DNA from 3 places in the Streptomyces sp. NPDC031418 genome. Region 3 is predicted to be linked to each of the others. Evidence: predicted binding sites of a transcription regulator. Region 3 holds the regulator's gene; each other region holds the start of a gene.
What was found. The regulator HrcA, encoded in region 3, represses chaperone genes, less so after heat shock. The targets are predictions, from matches to a motif close to TTNGCACTCNGNNNNNCNGAGTGCNAA.
Positions count from the first base shown of each region.

Region 1: a site for HrcA is predicted at 2,954-2,980, ahead of groL (chaperonin GroEL). Genes of this name have one in related genera too.
Region 2: a site for HrcA is predicted at 4,268-4,294, ahead of groES (co-chaperone GroES). Genes of this name have one in related genera too.

Region 1 covers NZ_JBVIJC010000018.1:139,315-145,695, reverse strand. Annotated here, with positions in the region: gene ACZ5CZ_RS26350 (NADP-dependent oxidoreductase) at 1-31, opposite strand, end outside; gene ACZ5CZ_RS26345 (GlxA family transcriptional regulator) at 104-1,075, shown strand; gene groL (chaperonin GroEL) at 1,170-2,792, opposite strand; gene ACZ5CZ_RS26335 (cold-shock protein) at 3,173-3,376, opposite strand; gene ACZ5CZ_RS26330 (MoaD/ThiS family protein) at 3,819-4,094, opposite strand; gene thrC (threonine synthase) at 4,091-5,374, opposite strand; SAM riboswitch class I at 5,393-5,535, opposite strand; gene ACZ5CZ_RS26320 (glucosyl-3-phosphoglycerate synthase) at 5,698-6,381, shown strand, end outside.
Region 2 covers NZ_JBVIJC010000015.1:98,502-104,882, reverse strand. Annotated here, with positions in the region: gene ACZ5CZ_RS23190 (MOSC domain-containing protein) at 1-352, shown strand, start outside; gene ACZ5CZ_RS23185 (SDR family NAD(P)-dependent oxidoreductase) at 405-1,178, shown strand; gene ACZ5CZ_RS23180 (ester cyclase) at 1,279-1,986, shown strand; gene groL (chaperonin GroEL) at 2,071-3,696, opposite strand; gene groES (co-chaperone GroES) at 3,813-4,121, opposite strand; gene ACZ5CZ_RS23165 (polysaccharide deacetylase family protein) at 4,361-5,188, opposite strand; gene ACZ5CZ_RS23160 (polysaccharide deacetylase family protein) at 5,185-6,132, opposite strand; gene ACZ5CZ_RS23155 (THUMP-like domain-containing protein) at 6,224-6,381, shown strand, end outside.
Region 3 covers NZ_JBVIJC010000007.1:44,124-50,504, forward strand. Annotated here, with positions in the region: gene ACZ5CZ_RS11120 (SpoIIE family protein phosphatase) at 1-805, shown strand, start outside; gene hemW (radical SAM family heme chaperone HemW) at 833-2,065, shown strand; gene ACZ5CZ_RS11130 (DUF3097 domain-containing protein) at 2,094-2,957, opposite strand; gene ACZ5CZ_RS11135 (MBL fold metallo-hydrolase) at 2,992-3,714, opposite strand; gene hrcA (heat-inducible transcriptional repressor HrcA) at 3,877-4,893, shown strand; gene dnaJ (molecular chaperone DnaJ) at 4,894-6,030, shown strand.

The sequences.
Region 1 (6,381 bases), on a different contig from region 3:
TGATCGCACGCATGGTGGTGATGTCGTTCATGCGGCCCAGTCTGCGGCGGACGGACACCTCGGCAGGAGTGGCAGGAATGACAACTATCGATAGGATCGTGCCATGTCGCCGTCGCCGTCCCCATCTGCTGCCCATCGTGTCGTCGTGCTCGCGCTGGACGGGGTCTATCCGTTCGAACTCGGGATCCCGCAGCGCGTCTTCGGCACCGCGGAAGGCCGCTACGAGGTGGTGACCTGCACGGCCGACGGCCGACCGGTGCGGACGTCTGCGGACTTCCGGATCACTCCCGACCACGGGCCGGACGCCCTGGCCACCGCGGACACGGTGGTCGTCCCGCCGTACACCTCGGCACCCGACACGGTGCGGCTGCCGGACGCCGTCGCGGACGCGCTCGCTCTGGTCCCGGCCGGGGCGCGGATCGTGTCCATCTGCACCGGCGCCTTCACGCTCGCCGCGGCCGGGCTGCTCGACGGCCGTACGGCGACCACCCACTGGCGGCTGGCGGACCGCTTCCGCAAGGCGTTTCCCCAGGTGAACCTGGACGCAGACGTGCTGTTCATCGACGACGGCGACATCCTCACCTCGGCCGGGGCCGCGTCCGGCGTGGATGTGTGCCTGCACCTCGTCCGCAAGGACCACGGCAGCGAGGTGGCGAACCGGGTCGCGCGCCGGTGCGTGGTGCCGCCGTGGCGGGACGGCGGGCAGGCGCAGTACATCGAACAGCCGGTGCCGGAGCCGTCCGCGGCCGGAACCGCGGCGACCCGCGAGTGGGCGCTGCGGCGGCTGGACGAGCCGCTGACGCTGGCCGACCTCGCCGGGCACGCCCGGATGAGCCTGCGGACGTTCGCCCGCCGGTTCCAGGACGAGGTGGGGATGAGCCCGGGGCGGTGGCTGATCCAGCAGCGGGTGCTGCGGGCGCGGGAACTGCTGGAGTCCAGCGACCTGCCCGTCGAGCAGATCGCCGGGAAGGCCGGGTTCGGGACGCCCGCCTCGCTGCGGCAGCATCTGCACGCCGCGATCGGGGTGTCGCCGCAGGCGTACCGCCGTACCTTCCGGGCCGCGGCCGGTTGTTGAGCGGGGGCGGCCCGGGGGAACGCCCGAGGGCGGTACCCCCGGCCGGGAAGCCGGTGGTACCGCCCTCGGAGAAGGACAGATGATCCGCGGGGGATCAGAAGTCCATGTCACCGCCCGGCATGCCGCCGCCGGCCGGCGCAGCGGCCTTCTCCGGCTTGTCGGCGATGACGGCCTCGGTGGTGAGGAACAGCGCGGCGATGGAGGCGGCGTTCTGGAGCGCGGAACGGGTCACCTTCGCCGGGTCGATGATGCCCTCGGCGACCAGGTCGACGTACTCACCGGTCGCGGCGTTCAGGCCGTGGCCCGGGGTCAGGTTGCGCACCTTCTCCACCACGACACCGCCCTCGAGGCCGGCGTTGACGGCGATCTGCTTCAGCGGGGCCTCGAGCGCGATGCGCACGGCGTTGGCGCCGGTCGCCTCGTCACCCTCGAGCTCCAGCTTCTCGAAGACCTGGGAGGCCTGGAGCAGGGCCACGCCACCACCGGCGACGATGCCCTCCTCGACGGCGGCCTTCGCGTTGCGGACGGCGTCCTCGATGCGGTGCTTGCGCTCCTTGAGCTCCACCTCGGTGGCGGCACCGGCCTTGATGACGGCCACGCCGCCCGCGAGCTTGGCCAGGCGCTCCTGGAGCTTCTCGCGGTCGTAGTCCGAGTCGCTGTTCTCGATCTCGGCGCGGATCTGGTTCACGCGGCCCGCGACCTGCTCGCTGGCGCCGGCACCGTCGACGATCGTGGTCTCGTCCTTGGTGATGACGACCTTGCGGGCCTTGCCCAGCAGGTCCAGCGTGGCGTTCTCCAGCTTGAGGCCGACCTCCTCGGAGATGACCTCGCCGCCCGTGAGGATGGCGATGTCGCCGAGCATGGCCTTGCGGCGGTCGCCGAAGCCCGGGGCCTTGACGGCGACGGACTTGAAGGTGCCGCGGATCTTGTTGACGACCAGGGTCGACAGGGCCTCGCCCTCGACGTCCTCGGCGATGATCAGCAGCGGCTTGCCCGACTGCATGACCTTCTCCAGGAGCGGGAGCAGGTCCTTGACCGAGGAGATCTTGGAGTTGGCGATGAGGATGTACGGGTCCTCGAGCACCGCCTCCATGCGCTCCATGTCGGTCGCGAAGTAGGCGGAGATGTAGCCCTTGTCGAAGCGCATACCCTCGGTGAGCTCCAGCTCCAGACCGAAGGTGTTGCTCTCCTCGACGGTGATGACGCCTTCCTTGCCGACCTTGTCCATGGCCTCGGCGATCAGCTCGCCGATCTGGGTGTCGGCGGCGGAGATGGACGCGGTGGAGGCGATCTGCTCCTTGGTCTCGACGTCCTTCGCCTGCTCCAGGAGGGCGGCGGAGACGGCCTCGACGGCCTTCTCGATACCGCGCTTCAGAGCCATCGGGTTGGCGCCGGCCGCGACGTTGCGCAGGCCTTCCTTGACCAGGGCCTGGGCGAGAACGGTCGCGGTGGTCGTACCGTCACCGGCGACGTCGTCCGTCTTCTTGGCGACTTCCTTGACCAGCTCGGCGCCGATCTTCTCGTACGGGTCCTCGAGCTCGATCTCCTTGGCGATGGAGACACCATCGTTGGTGATCGTGGGGGCGCCCCACTTCTTCTCGAGGACGACGTTGCGACCCTTGGGGCCGAGCGTCACCTTGACGGCGTCCGCGAGCTGGTTCATGCCGCGCTCGAGGCCGCGCCGCGCCTCCTCGTCGAACGCGATGATCTTGGCCATGTGAAGTGGTCCCTCCAGGACTGGGGGTGATTCCTTCGGACCGCGCCCGCGCCCGCGACGGACGGCCAGCCGACCAGTGGTTCCTTGCCCCACCCGGTCCGCGGCCTCACCGACCCGGTCCTTCTTTGTCACTCTCACCTTCAGAGTGCTAACGCCAATGATTAGCACTCGGCATGGTCGAGTGCAAGCGCCTCCCACGGTCCGGCGGGGAGTCTCCGCCCCGGGCGAACGGGCGCATGCGGCCGCCGGGGCACGGGCACGCGCGCAAGCGCAGACGCAGGCACAGGCACAGGCACAGGCACAGGCACAGGCACAGGCACGCCGAAGGGCCCGCACCCCGGGAGGTGCGGGCCCTTCGGCGAAGAACGCTTGCTTTACGTTCAGGCGGTGACGCGAACCATGTCGGCCTGCGGACCCTTCTGGCCCTGCGAGATCTCGAACTCGACCCGCTGGCCCTCTTCCAGGGTGCGGTAGCCGTCCATCTGAATCGCGCTGTAGTGGACGAAGACGTCCGCACCACCGTCGACCGCGATGAAGCCGTACCCCTTCTCCGCGTTGAACCACTTGACGGTGCCCTGAGCCATGCCTAACTCCCCTATTACTGGCCCTTGCACAGATCCACACTTCGCGGACCCGGGTCAGACCTCACCCCCCAAATCGGTCGGGGGCGTGCGCCGGAACGCGTCGACCGCGGCTGAATGTATCTGTCCAACTGCCGTCTGCAACAGGTCAATCGGACGAGAAATCTGGACGCACCCGATCCGGAATGTGCCAAGAATCAGGGAGAATTCAGGGCAAGTCGGGCTCCACAAAGGGAACGAAAGCCGCATAAAACACGCACACTTTGGCTACTTCTTGTCGTGCGGGCGGCACCATTCCAGGGCCCGCGACCCGTAGGCCCGCAACCCGGTTCCCCAACTCTATCGCGCTCAATCACACTGAATGGCCCCCTCCGCTTCTATCGCGGAAGGGGCCATTCGATAAACGCTCGGTAATCCCGGCTACCGTCGGTTACCGGGTTAATGCTCAGCCGCCGGCGACCGCCGGGATGATGGAGATGCCCGCGCCGTCCGGGGTGGCCGTCTCCAGCCCCTGCTCGAAGCGGACGTCGTCGTCGTTGACGTACACGTTCACGAACCGGCGCAGCTTGCCCTGGTCGTCCAGGACGCGGGCGGCGATGCCCGTGTGGTTCTTCTCCAGGTCCGCGATGACCTCGGCGAGGGTCGCCCCCTCGGCGGGCACCTCGGCCTGACCTCCGGTGTAGGTGCGCAGGATGGTGGGGATGCGAACGGTCACGCTCATGCGAGGCCAGCCTCTCGGAAGGAGTCCAGGGTGGGGCGGATGGTCGCGGTCAGGCCGGTGCCGGCCACCGCGTCCAGGGTCTTCAGGCCGTCGCCGGTGTTCAGCACGACCGTGGTCTTCGCCGGGTCCAGCAGGCCCTGCTTGAGCAGCTTGCGGGTGACGCCGACGGTCACCCCGCCCGCCGTCTCCGCGAAGATGCCCTCCGTGCGGGCCAGCAGCTTGATGGCGTCCACGACCTCCTCGTCCGTGACGTCCTCCACCGCACCGCCGGTGCGCCGGGCGATGTCCAGGACGTACGGCCCGTCGGCCGGGTTGCCGATGGCGAGGGACTTGGCGATCGTGTTCGGCTTCTGCGGCCGTACGACGTCGTGCCCGGCCTTGAAGGCGGTCGACACCGGGGAGCAGCCCTCCGCCTGGGCGCCGAAGATCTTGTACGGCCGGTCCTCCACCAGGCCGAGCTTGATCAGCTCCTGGAGCCCCTTGTCGATCTTGGTGAGCTGGGAGCCGGAGGCGATCGGCACCACGATCTGGTCGGGCAGCCGCCAGCCGAGCTGCTCGCAGATCTCGTACGCGAGCGTCTTGGAGCCCTCGGCGTAGTACGGGCGCAGGTTGACATTGACGAAGCCCCAGCCCTCGCCGGCCGGGTCGCCGATCAGCTCGGAGCAGAAGCGGTTCACATCGTCGTAGTTGCCCTCGATGCCGACCAGCTCGCCGCCGTAGACCGCGGCCATGACGACCTTGCCCTGCTCCAGGTCGTGCGGGATGAACACGCACGAGCGGAAGCCGGCCCGGGCGGCGGCGGCGCCGACGGCACCGGCCAGGTTGCCGGTCGAGGAGCAGGACAGGGTGGTGAAGCCGAAGGCGCGCGCCGCCTCCAGGGCCTGGGCGACGACCCGGTCCTTGAAGGAGTGCGTCGGGTTGCCGGAGTCGTCCTTCACGTACAGACCGCCGGTCACGCCCAGCTCACCGGCGAGGTTGTCCGCCTTGACGAGCTTGGTCCAGCCGGGGTTGAGGTTCGGCTTGTCGGCCACGTCGGCGGGGACGGGCAGCAGCGGCGCGTACCGCCAGATGTTCGCGGGGCCCGACTCGATCGTCCGGCGCAGTTCCTCGGGGTCGTGGCCGGAGAAGTCGTAGGCGATCTCCAGCGGGCCGAAACACTCCTCGCAGGCGAAGACCGGGCCGAGCGGAACGCGGTGACCGCACTCGCGACAGCTCAGGGCCGAGGCCGGACCGAGGTCGACGGCGGAGTCAAGGGGGGTTTCAACTGTCTGCGCAGCCATGTGAGGCGAGGCCCTTTCTCCTCATCTTCCTCACGGCGCATCTCGCCGTGAGACGGATTTGGCACCTTCCCTAGCCGGGAGCCTCGATATGGAGAACGAGACCGACTGGAGGGTTGCCGGGGCTTCATCGGGCCGTTTCCCTCTGCCCCTCTGGATGAGCTGTATGCGATTGTCAACGCCGCTTGACACCCCGACATGCGATGGTCATCGGCGTTGTTCAAGACTGTAACCGAAGGCCAGGACAGTTGAGATAGACGTCCGAACCGCGAGATGGATCACACGGCGCACCTCGTGTGATCACGAACAGTGAGGAGCCGCAGACCGTGCTGGAAGAAGTCGAGCGCTGGCTGGCCACCCGCTCCTGGTCCGTGGCCGATCGCCCGCTCCACCGGATACTGGCCGCCAAACAGCGCACCGGCCAGACGATCAGCGTCGTCCTGCCCGCGCTCAACGAGGAGGCGACGGTCGGGGAGATCGTCGCCGTGATCCGGCACGACCTCGTCGAACAGGTCCCGCTCGTCGACGAGATCGTCGTCGTGGACTCCGGCTCCACCGACGGCACCTCCAGGGTCGCGGCGGCCGCCGGCGCCCGGGTCGTGCACCGCGACGCGATCCTGCCCCGCATCCCGGCCGTCCCCGGCAAGGGGGAGGTGCTGTGGCGCTCCCTCCTGGTCACCCACGGGGACCTCGTCTGCTTCATCGACGCGGACCTGCGGGACTTCTCCTCCGACTTCGTCACCGGGCTGGTCGGCCCGCTGCTCACCGAGCCGGACGTGGACCTCGTCAAGGGCATGTACGACCGTCCGCTCGCCGGTGCCACCGGGCAGGGCGGCCGGGTCACCGAGCTGATGGCCCGCCCGCTGCTCAACATGCACTGGCCGCAGCTGGCCGGGTTCGTGCAGCCGCTGGGCGGCGAGTACGCCGCCCGCCGCTCACTGCTGGAGCAGCTGCCCTTCCCCGTCGGGTACGGCGTGGAGCTGGGCATGCTGGTGGACTCGCTGCACCTG
Region 2 (6,381 bases), on a different contig from region 3:
GCTGGTCGGCGAACGCTGGCGGATCGGCGCGGAACTGGTCCTGGAGGTGACCGCCGGGCGGATCCCGTGCCGCACCTTCGAGGGCCATTTGGGCGAGCGGGGATGGGTGAAGAGGTTCACCCGGAAGGCCGCGACCGGTGCCTACCTGCGGGTGATCGAGCCGGGTGAGATCCGCGCGGGCGACGCGATCGAGATCGTCCACCGGCCGGACCACGGGGTGACGGCGGAGATGCAGTTCCGCGCGGCCACCACGGAGCGGGAACTGCTGCCGCGGCTGCTCGCCGCGGGCGAGGCGCTGCACTCGGAGTCGCTGGCGGCGGCCCGCAAGTACGTGGCGGAACAGGCCGGCTGAGGGCCGGTCACCGGCAGCGGGCGCTGTCGGTGCGGGTCACTACCCTTGGGCCATGACAACGGCTCTGATTACGGGATCGACCGCGGGGATCGGTGCCGCGTTCGCGCGGCGGCTGGCGGCGGACGGACATGACCTGGTCCTGGTGGCCCGGGACACCCGCCGACTGCGCGAGCAGGCGACGGAACTGCACGACCGGCACGGCATCGAGGCGGAGGTGCTGACCGCCGACCTGTCCGAGGACAAGGGCATCGAGGCGGTGGCCGACCGGCTCGGCGACCGGAAGAACCCGGTCGACCTGCTGGTCAACAACGCGGGCTTCGGCAACAAGGGCCGCTTTCTCGAGGTGCCCATGGCCGACGAGCTGAAGATGCTCAAGGTGCACTGCGAGGCGGTGCTGCGGCTGACCTCGGCGGCGGTCGAGGGGATGCGGGAGCGCGGCCGGGGCGGGGTCGTCAACGTCGCCTCGGTGGCGGCCTTCGTGCCCCGGGGGACCTATGGCGCCTCCAAGTCGTGGGTCGTGCAGTTCACCCAGGGCGCGGCGCGGGACCTGGCGGGCAGCGGGGTGCGGCTGATGGCGCTGTGCCCGGGCTTCGTGCGCACGGAGTTCCACCAGCGGGCCGGGATGGGCACGGACAACATCCCGGGCTGGCTGTGGCTGGACGCCGACAAGCTGGTCGCCGCGGCGCTCGCCGATCTCGCGCGGGGCCGGACGCTGTCCATCCCGGACCCCCGGTACAAGGCGCTTATGGGCCTGGTGAAGGTGGCGCCCCGGGGGCTGCTCGGCGGGGTCACCTCGAAGACGGGGCGCAAGTACGGGCCGCAGTAGTGCCCGAGGGCCGCACCCGTCGGTGAACGGGTGGCGCCGTCGCCCCGGTGGGAAGATGGGCCTGACGGAAACCGGGCCAGGGGGGCCGGGAGGCGGCGTCATGACCTTCGTACAGCTCATCGAGTGCAGGACGAGCCGGCTGGACGAGATGAACCGGCTCATGGACGACTGGGTCGAGCAGACCAAGGGGAAGCGGACGGCGCGGCACGCGCTGGTCGGCAAGGACCGCTCGGACGCGTCGCACATCGTGGAAGTGGTGGAGTTCTCCTCCTACGAGGAGGCGATGCGGAACTCGAACCTGCCGGAGACCGACCGGATCTTCGAGGGGATGGTCGCGCTGTGCGACGAGATGCCGACCTTCGTCGACCTGGACGTCGTACGGGACGAGCGGCTGGCGGAGGACGCCGTCCGCAGGTTCTTCGCCGCGTTGGAGCGGGCCGGCGAGCTGGCTCCGTTCAACGACCTGCTGGAGGAGGACATCCACAGCCATGACCCGGTGAACCCGCAGGACACCATCGGGCTGGACAACGTCCGCAGCGAGTTCCGGATGTGGCGGGGCGCCTTCGACTTCACCTGGTCGCTCGAGGACGTGTTCACCGAGGGCGACCGGGCCTGTGCGCGGTGGACCTGGCGGGCCACGCACACCGGCGACTTCCTGGGCATCCCGCCCACCGGCCGGAAGGTCACCATGACCGGGATGACGCTGTTCCGGTTCGGTGCCGGCGGAAAGATCGCCGAGCTGTGGTGGCAGCACGACCAGCTGGGGCTGATGCAGCAGCTCGGCGCGCTGGACGAGCTGGAGCAGTGAACGGCCGATGGCCCGGCGCCGCAAGGGCGGCACCGGGCCATCGTCAGGGTCTGCGCGTCACAGGGCGCGCGGTGACCGGTTCGCTCAGTGGGCGTGGCCGTGGCCGTGGCCCGCGGCGGCCGGCTCTTCCTCTTCCTTCTTCTCGACGACCAGGGTCTCGGTCGTGAGCAGCAGGGAGGCGATGGAGGCGGCGTTCTCCAGGGCGGAGCGGGTGACCTTCACCGGGTCGATGACGCCGGCCTTGACCAGGTCGCCGTACTCGCCGGTGGCGGCGTTGTAGCCCTGCCCCTTCTCCAGGTCCTTGACCTTGGAGACGATGACGTAGCCCTCCTGGCCGGCGTTCTCGCCGATCCAGCGCAGCGGCTCGACCACGGCGTTGCGGACGACCGCGACACCGGTGGCCTCGTCGCCGGTCTTGCCGAGGTTGCCCTCGAGGACCTTGGAGGCGTGCACCAGGGCGGAGCCACCACCGGAGACGATGCCCTCCTCGACCGCGGCGCGGGTCGCGGAGATGGCGTCCTCCAGACGGTGCTTCTTCTCCTTCAGCTCCACCTCGGTGGCGGCGCCGACCTTGATCACGCACACGCCGCCGGCCAGCTTCGCGAGGCGCTCCTGGAGCTTCTCGCGGTCCCAGTCGGAGTCGGTGTTCTCGATCTCGGCCTTGATCTGCGCGACGCGGCCGGTGACGTCCTCGGACTTGCCGCCGCCGTCGACGATCGTGGTGTCGTCCTTGGTGACGGTGACGCGGCGGGCGGTGCCGAGCACGTCGAGACCGGCCTGGTCGAGCTTGAGGCCGACCTCCTCGGAGATGACGGTGGCGCCGGTGAGGACGGCCATGTCCTGGAGCATCGCCTTGCGGCGGTCGCCGAAGCCGGGGGCCTTCACCGCGACGGCGTTGAAGGTGCCGCGGATCTTGTTGACGACCAGGGTCGACAGGGCCTCGCCCTCGACGTCCTCGGCGATGATCAGCAGCGGCTTGGAGGCGCCGGCCTGGATGACCTTCTCCAGCAGCGGCAGCATGTCCTGGATGGAGGAGATCTTGCCCTGGTTGATCAGGATGTAGGGCTCGTCGAGGACGGCCTCCATGCGCTCCTGGTCCGTGACGAAGTACGGCGACAGGTAGCCCTTGTCGAAGGCCATGCCCTCGGTGAAGTCCAGCTCCAGACCGAAGGTGTTGGACTCCTCGACGGTGATGACACCGTCCTTGCCGACCTTGTCCATGGCCTCGGCGATCAGCTCGCCGACCTGCTGGTCCTGGGCGGACAGCGCGGCGACGGCGGCGATGTCGGACTTCTCGTCGATCGGACGGGCGGTGGCCAGCAGGTCGTCGGAGACGGCCTTGACCGCGGCGTCGATGCCCTTCTTCAGGGCGGCCGGGGAGGCACCGGCGGCGACGTTCTTCAGACCCTCGCGGACCAGCGCCTGGGCGAGGACGGTGGCGGTGGTGGTGCCGTCACCCGCGATGTCGTTGGTCTTGGTCGCCACCTCCTTCACCAGCTGCGCGCCGAGGTTCTCGTACGGGTCCTCGATCTCCACCTCACGGGCGATGGTGACACCGTCGTTGGTGATGGTGGGGGCGCCGAACTTCTTGTCGATGACGACGTTGCGGCCCTTGGGGCCGATCGTCACCTTCACCGTGTCGGCCAGCTTGTTGACGCCGCGCTCGAGGGCGCGACGGGCGTCCTCGTCGAACTTCAGGATCTTCGCCATGACAGCGGGAGCCCTCTCGGAAATCTGTGGGTGAAAAACCGAACTGCGCCCCGGGCGCCCGGCTTCGTTATCGGTCGCGGGGGCCAGGGGCGCAGCTCAGAATGCTTGAGGTGGTCTTACTTCTCGATGATCGCGAGAACGTCGCGAGCCGAGAGGACGAGGTACTCCTCGCCGTTGTACTTCACCTCGGTGCCGCCGTACTTGCTGTAGAGGACGACGTCGCCGACCTTGACGTCGAGCGGCAGACGCTCGCCGTTCTCGAACCGGCCCGGACCCACGGCGAGGACGGCGCCCTCCTGGGGCTTCTCCTTCGCGGTGTCCGGGATGACCAGGCCGGAAGCCGTGGTCTGCTCGGCGTCGAGCGGCTGGACCACGATGCGGTCCTCGAGCGGCTTGATGGCAACCTTGGAGCTGGCGGTCGTCACGATCCGACCTCCCCCTTCGGAGATCTCACGGGGTTAACTGTCTGAGGTGGCGACCAGGTCGATCCGTCGTCGCGGGTGCCGGACCTGCCCGTCGCGTTTGTTGGCACTCTCCGGGGGGGAGTGCCAGAGCGAGACTATGACCGCGATTAGCACTCGGTCAAGCCGAGTGCCAATTCCGGCCGCGCGTCGCCCCACAGGTCCGGCCGAGCACACCGCGGCACGCCCCCCGTGGGCCGGCCCTAGAGGTAGTCCTCCAGCCGTCCGACCGTCAGTCCCCGTCGCTGGATGCGGCGCAGCAGCCGCGCGGTCCGCCGGCGCAGCGACGGGCCCGTCGTCCCGTCCGGGCCGACGAGGACGATGTCGCCGGGTTCGAGCCGGTGTTCGCCGTGCGTGTAGACGAGGTCGGCCGGGGTCATCACGGCCCGCCACAGCACGATCGCGGAGATGCCGCAGTCGGCCGCCGCGCGCAGGGTGACCGTGTCGTACGTGCCGTGGGGCGGGCGGAACAGCCGGGGGTGGACGCCGAGGCGGGCGGCGAGGCGGCTCTGCTGGCCGCAGATCTCGGCGCGCTGGCCGGCGTACGGCACTCCGCGCAGGGCACGGTGGTCCAGGGTGCGGTTCTCGATGCCGGCGCCGAGCCGGTGCAGCCGGGCGACGTGCGGGTAGCCGGGGCCGGCGACGCCGTCGGTGAGGAAGAGGCTCACCGGGAGCCGGAGTTCGCGGACCATGGCGAGGAAGCGGGGGTCGCGCTCGGCGCCGTCGTCGTAGGTGAGGAAGACGACCCGGTCCCGGGTGGGGACGTGGTCCAGGACGGGCGGGGTGGCGCGGCCGCCCGGGCGCGCCGCGAGCGGGCGGCCGGCGGGCGGTGCGGGGGGCCGGGCGAGCGGTTCGCTCAGCCCCCAGTGGCGGTACGGCTGGTCGGGGGCGGGGCCGTGCGGGCGCACCTCCTGGGCGGCTTTTCTGCCCAGGCGTTCGATGGGGTCGACGGACTGGGCGCAGCCGGCGAGGAGGGCGGCCGCGAGGAGGGCCGCGGCGAGGACCGCGGCCGGGCCCCGCCGCGGCCTCACAGGTAGTCCTCCAGGCGGGCCACCGCGTAGCCCTCGCGCGTGATCCGGTTCAGGAAGCGGCGCATGTCGTCGACCATCGTGCCGTTCCAGTCGGAGCGGCCACGGAAGTGGGTCAGGACGATGTCGCCCTTGCGGAACTGCTGGTCGTCCTCGCGGAACTCCCAGTGGTCGACGAAGACCTCCTCGTTCCAGATCGGCGCGTATCTGATGCCGCAGGCCTTGGCGGCGCGCAGGGTGTCCTGGTTGTAGTTGCCGTAGGGCGGGCGGAAGACGGTCGGGCGCTTGCCGAACTCCCGCTCCATGATGTCCTGCATGCCGCAGATCTCGTCCTTCTGCTCCTCGTAGGACAGACCCGGCAGGTAGGGGTGGTGCAGGGTGTGGTTGTTGAGGGTGTGGCCGGAGGACTGCATCTTCCGGAAGTAGCCGTAGTCGTCCTTCACCAGGTAGTTGCTGAGGAAGGCGGTGTACGGGATCTTCAGGTCCTGCATCATCTTCAGGAACCGGGGATCCTTCTCCGAGCCGTCGTCGATCGTGAGGAAGACGACCTTGTCGCGGGTCGGGATCGTGGTGAAGACCGGGGGCAGGTCCCAGTCCTCCTGGTGGTCGACCTCGAAGCCGGGGCGTGCGGTGATCTCCGGCTTCTTCCTGGGCGGGGCGGGCGGGGTGAGCGGGACCTCGTCCAGCCCCCAGCGCCGGGCGGCGGCGACCAGCCGGGCATGTTCGGCGGCCCGCCGGGCCTTCGGGGACAGCACGTGGGCAGGGCCGCCCTGGCCGGGGGCGGCGGGGGCCGCGGGGGCGACGGAGTCGGGACCGGCGCAGCCGGCGAGGAGCGCGGCCGAGGCCAGCGCGGCGGCGGCGCAGCCGAGGGCCGTCCGGCGGACGCGGGCCCGGGGACCGCATCGCAGTCCGGCCCGATTTTTATCGTTTTGTACGACTACTCGCATGGTGCCGGATCCTCCCAGGCCCCACCCGGCCACCCCGCCCGACACCACCCACCGCACGCGCACCATCCACCGACTGGCCCACAATGACCCGGTGAACGACCTCGCTCTCCTCCTCACCCCCGAAGGCCGTGCCCTCCTCGCCGAGGTCCGCGACACCGCCCCGGCGGACGAACTCGCCGTCGCCACCCGGCTGCGCCGCGACCACCCGGCCGAGCTGGTGTCGGCCGCGCTCGGCCAGGCCCGGCTGCG
Region 3 (6,381 bases):
CGCCCGCCAGGCCACCATCAGCGCCGTCCTCCAGCGCGGCCTGCTGCCCGGCGCGGTCGCCGAGATCCCCGGGCTGCGCAGCGCCCTGGTCTACGAGCCCTGCGACAAGGGCGGCCCCAGCGGCGACTTCTACGACCTGTTCCCGGCCGGCGACGGCCGCTGGTGCTTCGCCGTCGGCGACGTCCAGGGCAAGGGCCCGGAGGCGGCCGTCGTCATCGGCCTCGCCCGGCCCTGGCTCAGGCTCCTCGCCCGCGAGGGCTACCGGGTCGCCGACGTCCTCGACCGGCTCAACCAGCTCCTGCTGGACGACGCCACGGAGGCCGCCGACGCCGCCGCCCGCGCCCTGGTCGCCGCCGGCGGCCACACCCTGCTGGGCGGCGACGGCACCCAGACCCGCTTCCTGTCCCTGCTCTACGGCGAGCTGACCCCGTACGACGGCGGGGTCCGCTGCACCCTCGCCTCCGCGGGCCATCCGCTGCCCCTCGTCCTCGGCCCCGACGGCACCGTGCGCACCGTCGCCCGGCCGCAGACCCTGCTCGGTGTGGTCGAGGACGAGACCTACACCAGCGAGACCCTCGACCTGCGGCCCGGCGACAGCCTGCTGTGCGTCACCGACGGGGTGACCGAGCGCCGCTGCGGCTCCCGCCAGTTCGACGACAAAGACGGGCTGGCCACGGCCCTCTCCGGCTGCGCCGGGCTCGGCGCGGAGCAGATCGCCGAAAGGATCCGCCGCCTGGTGCACGACTTCGGCGAGGGCACTCTGCCCGAGGACGACCTCGCCCTGCTGGTGCTCCAGGCGGAGTGACCGCCCGGGTGCTGGACAATGGAAGACATGCCTTCCGCACTCCCCGACGGCGAGCCCGTCCCCGCCGACGGCGCGCTGCCCGCGTCCGCGCTCGCCGGGGCCGCAGACCGCCCGCTCGGCTTCTATCTGCACGTCCCCTACTGCGCCACCCGCTGCGGCTACTGCGACTTCAACACCTACACCGCGACCGAGCTGCGCGGCACCGCAGGTGTGCTCGCCTCCCGCGACAACTACGCCGACACGCTGATCGACGAGATCCGGCTGGCCCGCAAGGTGCTCGGCGACGACCCGCGCGAGGTCCGCACGGTCTTCGTCGGCGGCGGTACGCCCACCCTGCTGGCCGCCGGCGACCTGGTCCGCATGCTGGGCGCGATCCGGGACGAGTTCGGGCTGGCGGCGGACGCGGAGATCACGACCGAGGCGAACCCGGAGTCGGTCGACCCCGGGTATCTGTCGGCCCTGCGGGAGGGCGGCTTCAACCGGATCTCCTTCGGCATGCAGAGCGCGCGGCAGCACGTGCTGAAGGTGCTGGACCGCACCCACACCCCCGGCCGCCCCGAGGCCTGTGTGGCGGAGGCGCGTGCGGCGGGCTTCGCGCACGTCAACCTCGATCTGATCTACGGCACACCGGGGGAGAGCGACGAGGACTGGCGGGCCTCGCTGGAGGCCGCCCTGGGCGCGGGCCCGGACCACGTCAGCGCGTACGCGCTCATCGTGGAGGAGGGCACCCAGCTGGCCCGCCGGATCCGCCGGGGCGAGATCCCGGCGACCGACGACGACGTGCACGCCGACCGCTATCTGATCGCCGAGGAGATCCTGTCCGGGGCGGGCTTCGACTGGTACGAGGTCTCCAACTGGGCCACCTCCGAGGCGGCCCGCTGTCTGCACAACGAGCTGTACTGGCGGGGCGCCGACTGGTGGGGCGCCGGTCCCGGCGCGCACTCGCACGTGGGCGGGGTGCGCTGGTGGAACGTCAAGCACCCGGGGGCGTACGCGGCGGCCCTGGCCGCCGGCCGGTCACCGGGCGCGGGGCGCGAGGTCCTGTCGGACGAGGACCGGCGGGTGGAGCGGATCCTGCTGGAACTGCGGCTGCGCGAGGGCGTGCCGCTGGCGCTGCTGAAGCACGAGGGCCTCGCGGCCTCCCGGCGGGCGCTGGCGGACGGACTCCTCCAGCAGGGGCCGTACGACGCCGGGCGGGCCGTACTGACGCTGCGTGGACGGCTGCTGGCGGACGCGGTGGTCAGGGACCTGGTGGACTGACCGCCCGGCCCGGGGGTCGGTGCGCCGCTCAGCCCACGGTCACATGGTCGATGAGGCGCTCGACGCACCCCAGCAGCTCCGGTTCCAGGTCCTTGTAGGAACCCACCCGCTTCAGGATCGCCTGCCACACCGCCCCGGTGTTCTCCGCCGGCCAGCCCAGCGCCCGGCACACCCCGGTCTTCCAGTCCTGGCCGTGCGGGACCTTCGGCCAGCCCGGGATGCCCAGGGACGATGGCTTCACCGCCTCCCAGATGTCGATGTACGGGTGGCCGACGACCAGCGCGTGCTCGCTCGTCACCGACTCGGCGATGCGCCACTCCTTGGTGCCCGGCACCAGGTGGTCCACCAGGACGCCCAGGCGCGCGTCCGGGCCGGGGGCGAAGTCGGCGACGATCGACGGCAGGTCGTCCACGCCCTCCAGGTACTCCACGACCACGCCCTCGATGCGCAGGTCGTCGCCCCAGACCTTCTCGACCAGCTCGGCGTCGTGCCGGCCCTCGACGTAGATGCGCCCGGCGCGGGCCACGCGCGCGCGTGCGCCGGGTACGGCGACCGAGCCGGAGGCGGTACGGGAAGGCCGTACCGGGGCCGCGGCGGACGGCCGTACGAGGGTCACCACCCGGCCCTCCAGCAGGAAGCCGCGCGGCTCCAGCGGGAACACCCGGTGCTTGCCGAAGCGGTCCTCCAGGGTGACCGTGCCCGCCTCGCAGCGGATCACCGCCCCGCAGAAGCCGGTGCCGGGCTCCTCCACCACCAGACCGGGCTCGGCCGGCACCTCCGGCGCGGGCTGCTGCTTCTTCCACGGAGGGGTCAGGTCGGCGGAGTACAGACGGCGGTGTGGGCCCGAAGGGCCCTCGTTGGAGGGGCGGTGGCGGGAGACGGGCGGGCGCATTCGGATGACGATAGGAGAAGCGTTGCGGTGATGCTCACGACACGCCGAAGCGGGCCGCCAGGGCGTCCCGTTGGCGACGGACGAAGGCCGCGTCCACCACCGCTCCGTGACCGGGGACGTACAGCGCGTCCTCACCGCCCAGGGCGAGCAGCCGGTCCAGCGCGTCCGGCCAGCGGGACGGCACCGCGTCCGGGCCCGCCTGGGGCTCGCCGGACTCCTCGACCAGGTCACCGCAGAAGACCACCTCCGGCGCCCCGGGGACCAGCACCACGAGGTCGTGCGCGGTGTGACCCGGGCCCACGTTGGCCAGCAGCGCCTGGTGCCCGCCGCCCAGGTCGAGGGTCCACTCGCCGGAGACCAGGTGGCGCGGCGGGGCCAGGGCGTCCGCCGCCTCGGCCGCGTCGGCGGCCGGCAGGCCGTTGCCGACCGCGTCCGCGCGCAGCTCCCCGCGCCCACGCGTCAGGGCCGCGTCCATGCCCACCGCCGCGTACACCTCGGCCCCGGCGAACGCGGGAGCGCCGAAGACGTGGTCGAAGTGGGGATGGGTGAGCGCGAGATGGGTCACACGGTGGCCGGCCAGTTCCCGCGCCTCGCCGTGCAGCCGGGCGCCCTCGGCCAGGCTCGAACCGGCGTCCACCATCAGCGCCGTGTCCGCCCCGAGGACCAGGCCCGCCGTACAGTCCCAGCCCGGCAGCCGGCACCGCCCGACCCGGTCGGTCAGCCGCTGCCAGCCCTGCTCTTCCCAAGCCACCGTCATACCGCGACGCTAGCTCCACGAGCGGTCCCGACGGCACCGACCTTGCCCAGGCCGTACCCGACAGCCGTACACTGGGCCGGGGAAGGCTGGCACTCACATGGGAAGAGTGCCAGGCCGACGGCGAGGGACCCGAGGGGACGACGTGCTGGAGGTGCGCGCGCAATGCTGAGTGAACGCAGGCTTCAGGTACTGCGCGCGATCGTCCAGGACTACGTCGGGACCGAGGAACCGGTCGGCTCCAAGGCCCTGACCGAGCGGCACAACCTCGGAGTGTCCCCGGCGACCGTCCGCAACGACATGGCGGCCCTGGAGGACGAGGGGTTCATCGCGCAGCCGCACACCAGTGCGGGGCGGATCCCCACGGACAAGGGCTACCGGCTGTTCGTCGACAAGCTGGCGGGCGTCAAGCCGATGACCCCGCCCGAGCGGCGGGCGATCCAGAACTTCCTGGAGGGCGCCGTCGACCTCGACGACGTGGTGGCCCGGACCGTGCGGCTGCTCGCGCAGCTCACACGGCAGGTCGCCGTCGTGCAGTACCCGTCGCTGACCCGGTCCACCGTCCGGCACGTGGAGCTGCTCTCGCTCGCTCCCGCGCGTGTGATGCTCGTGCTGATCACGGACACCGGACGGGTCGAGCAGCGGATGGTCGACTGCCCGGCGCCGTTCGGGGAGGCCTCGCTCGCGGATCTGCGGGCCCGGCTGAACAGCAAGGTCGCCGGCCGCCGGTTCGCGGACGTGCCGAAGCTGGTCGAGGATCTGCCGGAGGCCTTCGAGGCCGAGGACCGCGGTACTGTCTCCGCGGTGCTCTCCACCCTGCTGGAGACCCTCGTCGAGCAGAACGAGGAGCGGCTGATGATCGGCGGTACCGCCAATCTCACCCGCTTCGGACATGACTTCCCCCTCACGATCCGGCCCGTCCTGGAGGCACTGGAGGAGCAGGTCGTGCTCCTCAAGCTCCTCGGCGAGGCGAAGGATCCGGGCGTGACCGTGCGTATCGGGCACGAGAACGCCCATGAAGGACTCAACTCCACGTCCGTGGTGTCGGTCGGCTACGGTTCGGGCGGCGAGGCGGTTGCCAAGCTCGGCGTGGTCGGACCGACACGCATGGACTACCCGGGAACGATGGGAGCGGTACGCGCAGTGGCACGGTACGTCGGACAGATCCTGGCGGAGTCGTAAGTGGCCACGGACTACTACGCCGTTCTCGGCGTGCGCCGCGACGCGTCGCAGGATGAGATCAAGAAGGCGTTCCGTCGGCTCGCGCGCGAGCTGCACCCGGACGTCAACCCCGATCCGAAGACCCAGGAGCGGTTCAAGGAGATCAACGCCGCTTACGAGGTGCTGTCGGACCCGCAGAAGAAGCAGGTCTACGACCTCGGCGGCGACCCGCTCTCGCAGTCGGGCGGGGCCGGCGCTGGCGGCTTCGGCGCCGGCGGCTTCGGCAACTTCTCCGACATCATGGACGCGTTCTTCGGTACGGCCTCGCAGCGCGGGCCGCGTTCGCGCACCCGGCGCGGCCAGGACGCCATGATCCGGATCGAGGTCGAGCTGGACGAGGCGGCCTTCGGGACCACCAAGGACATCCAGGTCGACACCGCGGTCGTCTGCAACACGTGCAGCGGCGAGGGCGCGGCGCCGGGCACCACCGCCCAGACATGTGACATGTGCCGGGGCCGTGGTGAGGTCTCGCAGGTCACCCGGTCCTTCCTGGGCCAGGTCATGACCTCCCGGCCCTGCCCCCAGTGCCAGGGCTTCGGCACCGTCGTGCCGACCCCGTGCCCGGAGTGCGCCGGCGACGGCCGGGTCCGCTCCCGGCGCACGCTCACCGTCAAGATCCCCGCGGGTGTCGACAACGGCACGCGGATCCAGCTCGCCGGTGAGGGCGAGGTCGGGCCGGGCGGCGGTCCGGCCGGCGATCTGTACGTGGAGATCCACGAGCTGCCGCACCCGATGTTCCAGCGGCGCGGCGACGACCTGCACTGCACGGTCACCCTCCCGATGACGGCGGCGGCGCTCGGCACCAAGGTGCCGCTGGAGACGCTGGACGGCATGGAGGAGGTCGACATCCGGCCGGGCACCCAGTCCGGGCAGTCGATTCCGCTGCACAACCGCGGTGTCACGCATCTGCGCGGCGGCGGCCGGGGCGACCTGGTCGTGCACGTCGAGGTGCAGACCCCGACCAAGCTGGACCCCGAGCAGGAGCGGCTGCTGCGCGAGCTGGCCGCGCTGCGCGGCGAGGAGCGCCCGCAGGGCCAGTTCCAGCCGGGTCAGCAGGGGCTGTTCTCGCGGCTGAAGGATGCGTTCAACGGCCGCTGACGGGAGCTGCCGGGCGGCCGGGGGTCCGGGGGTTGCCCCCCGGGCAGGCATAGTCAGCCGGGTCAGCAGGGGCTGTTTTCGCGGCTGAAGGATGCGTTCAACGGGCGCTGACGGGCGCTGACGGGAGCTGCCGGGCGGCCGGGGGTCCGGGGGCTGCCCCCCGGGCAGGCATAGTCAGCCGGGTCAGCAGGGGCTGTTTTCGCGGCTGAAGGATGCGTTCAACGGGCGCTGACGGACGCGGTCGTCGGCCGCTGATCCGGTGCCGGGGGCGGGGGTGAAGTGGCCCGCGAAAGTGGGCCTTCGGCCCCCTATGCCCCCGGCCTATGCCGTCGGATGCCCCGATTCGGAACT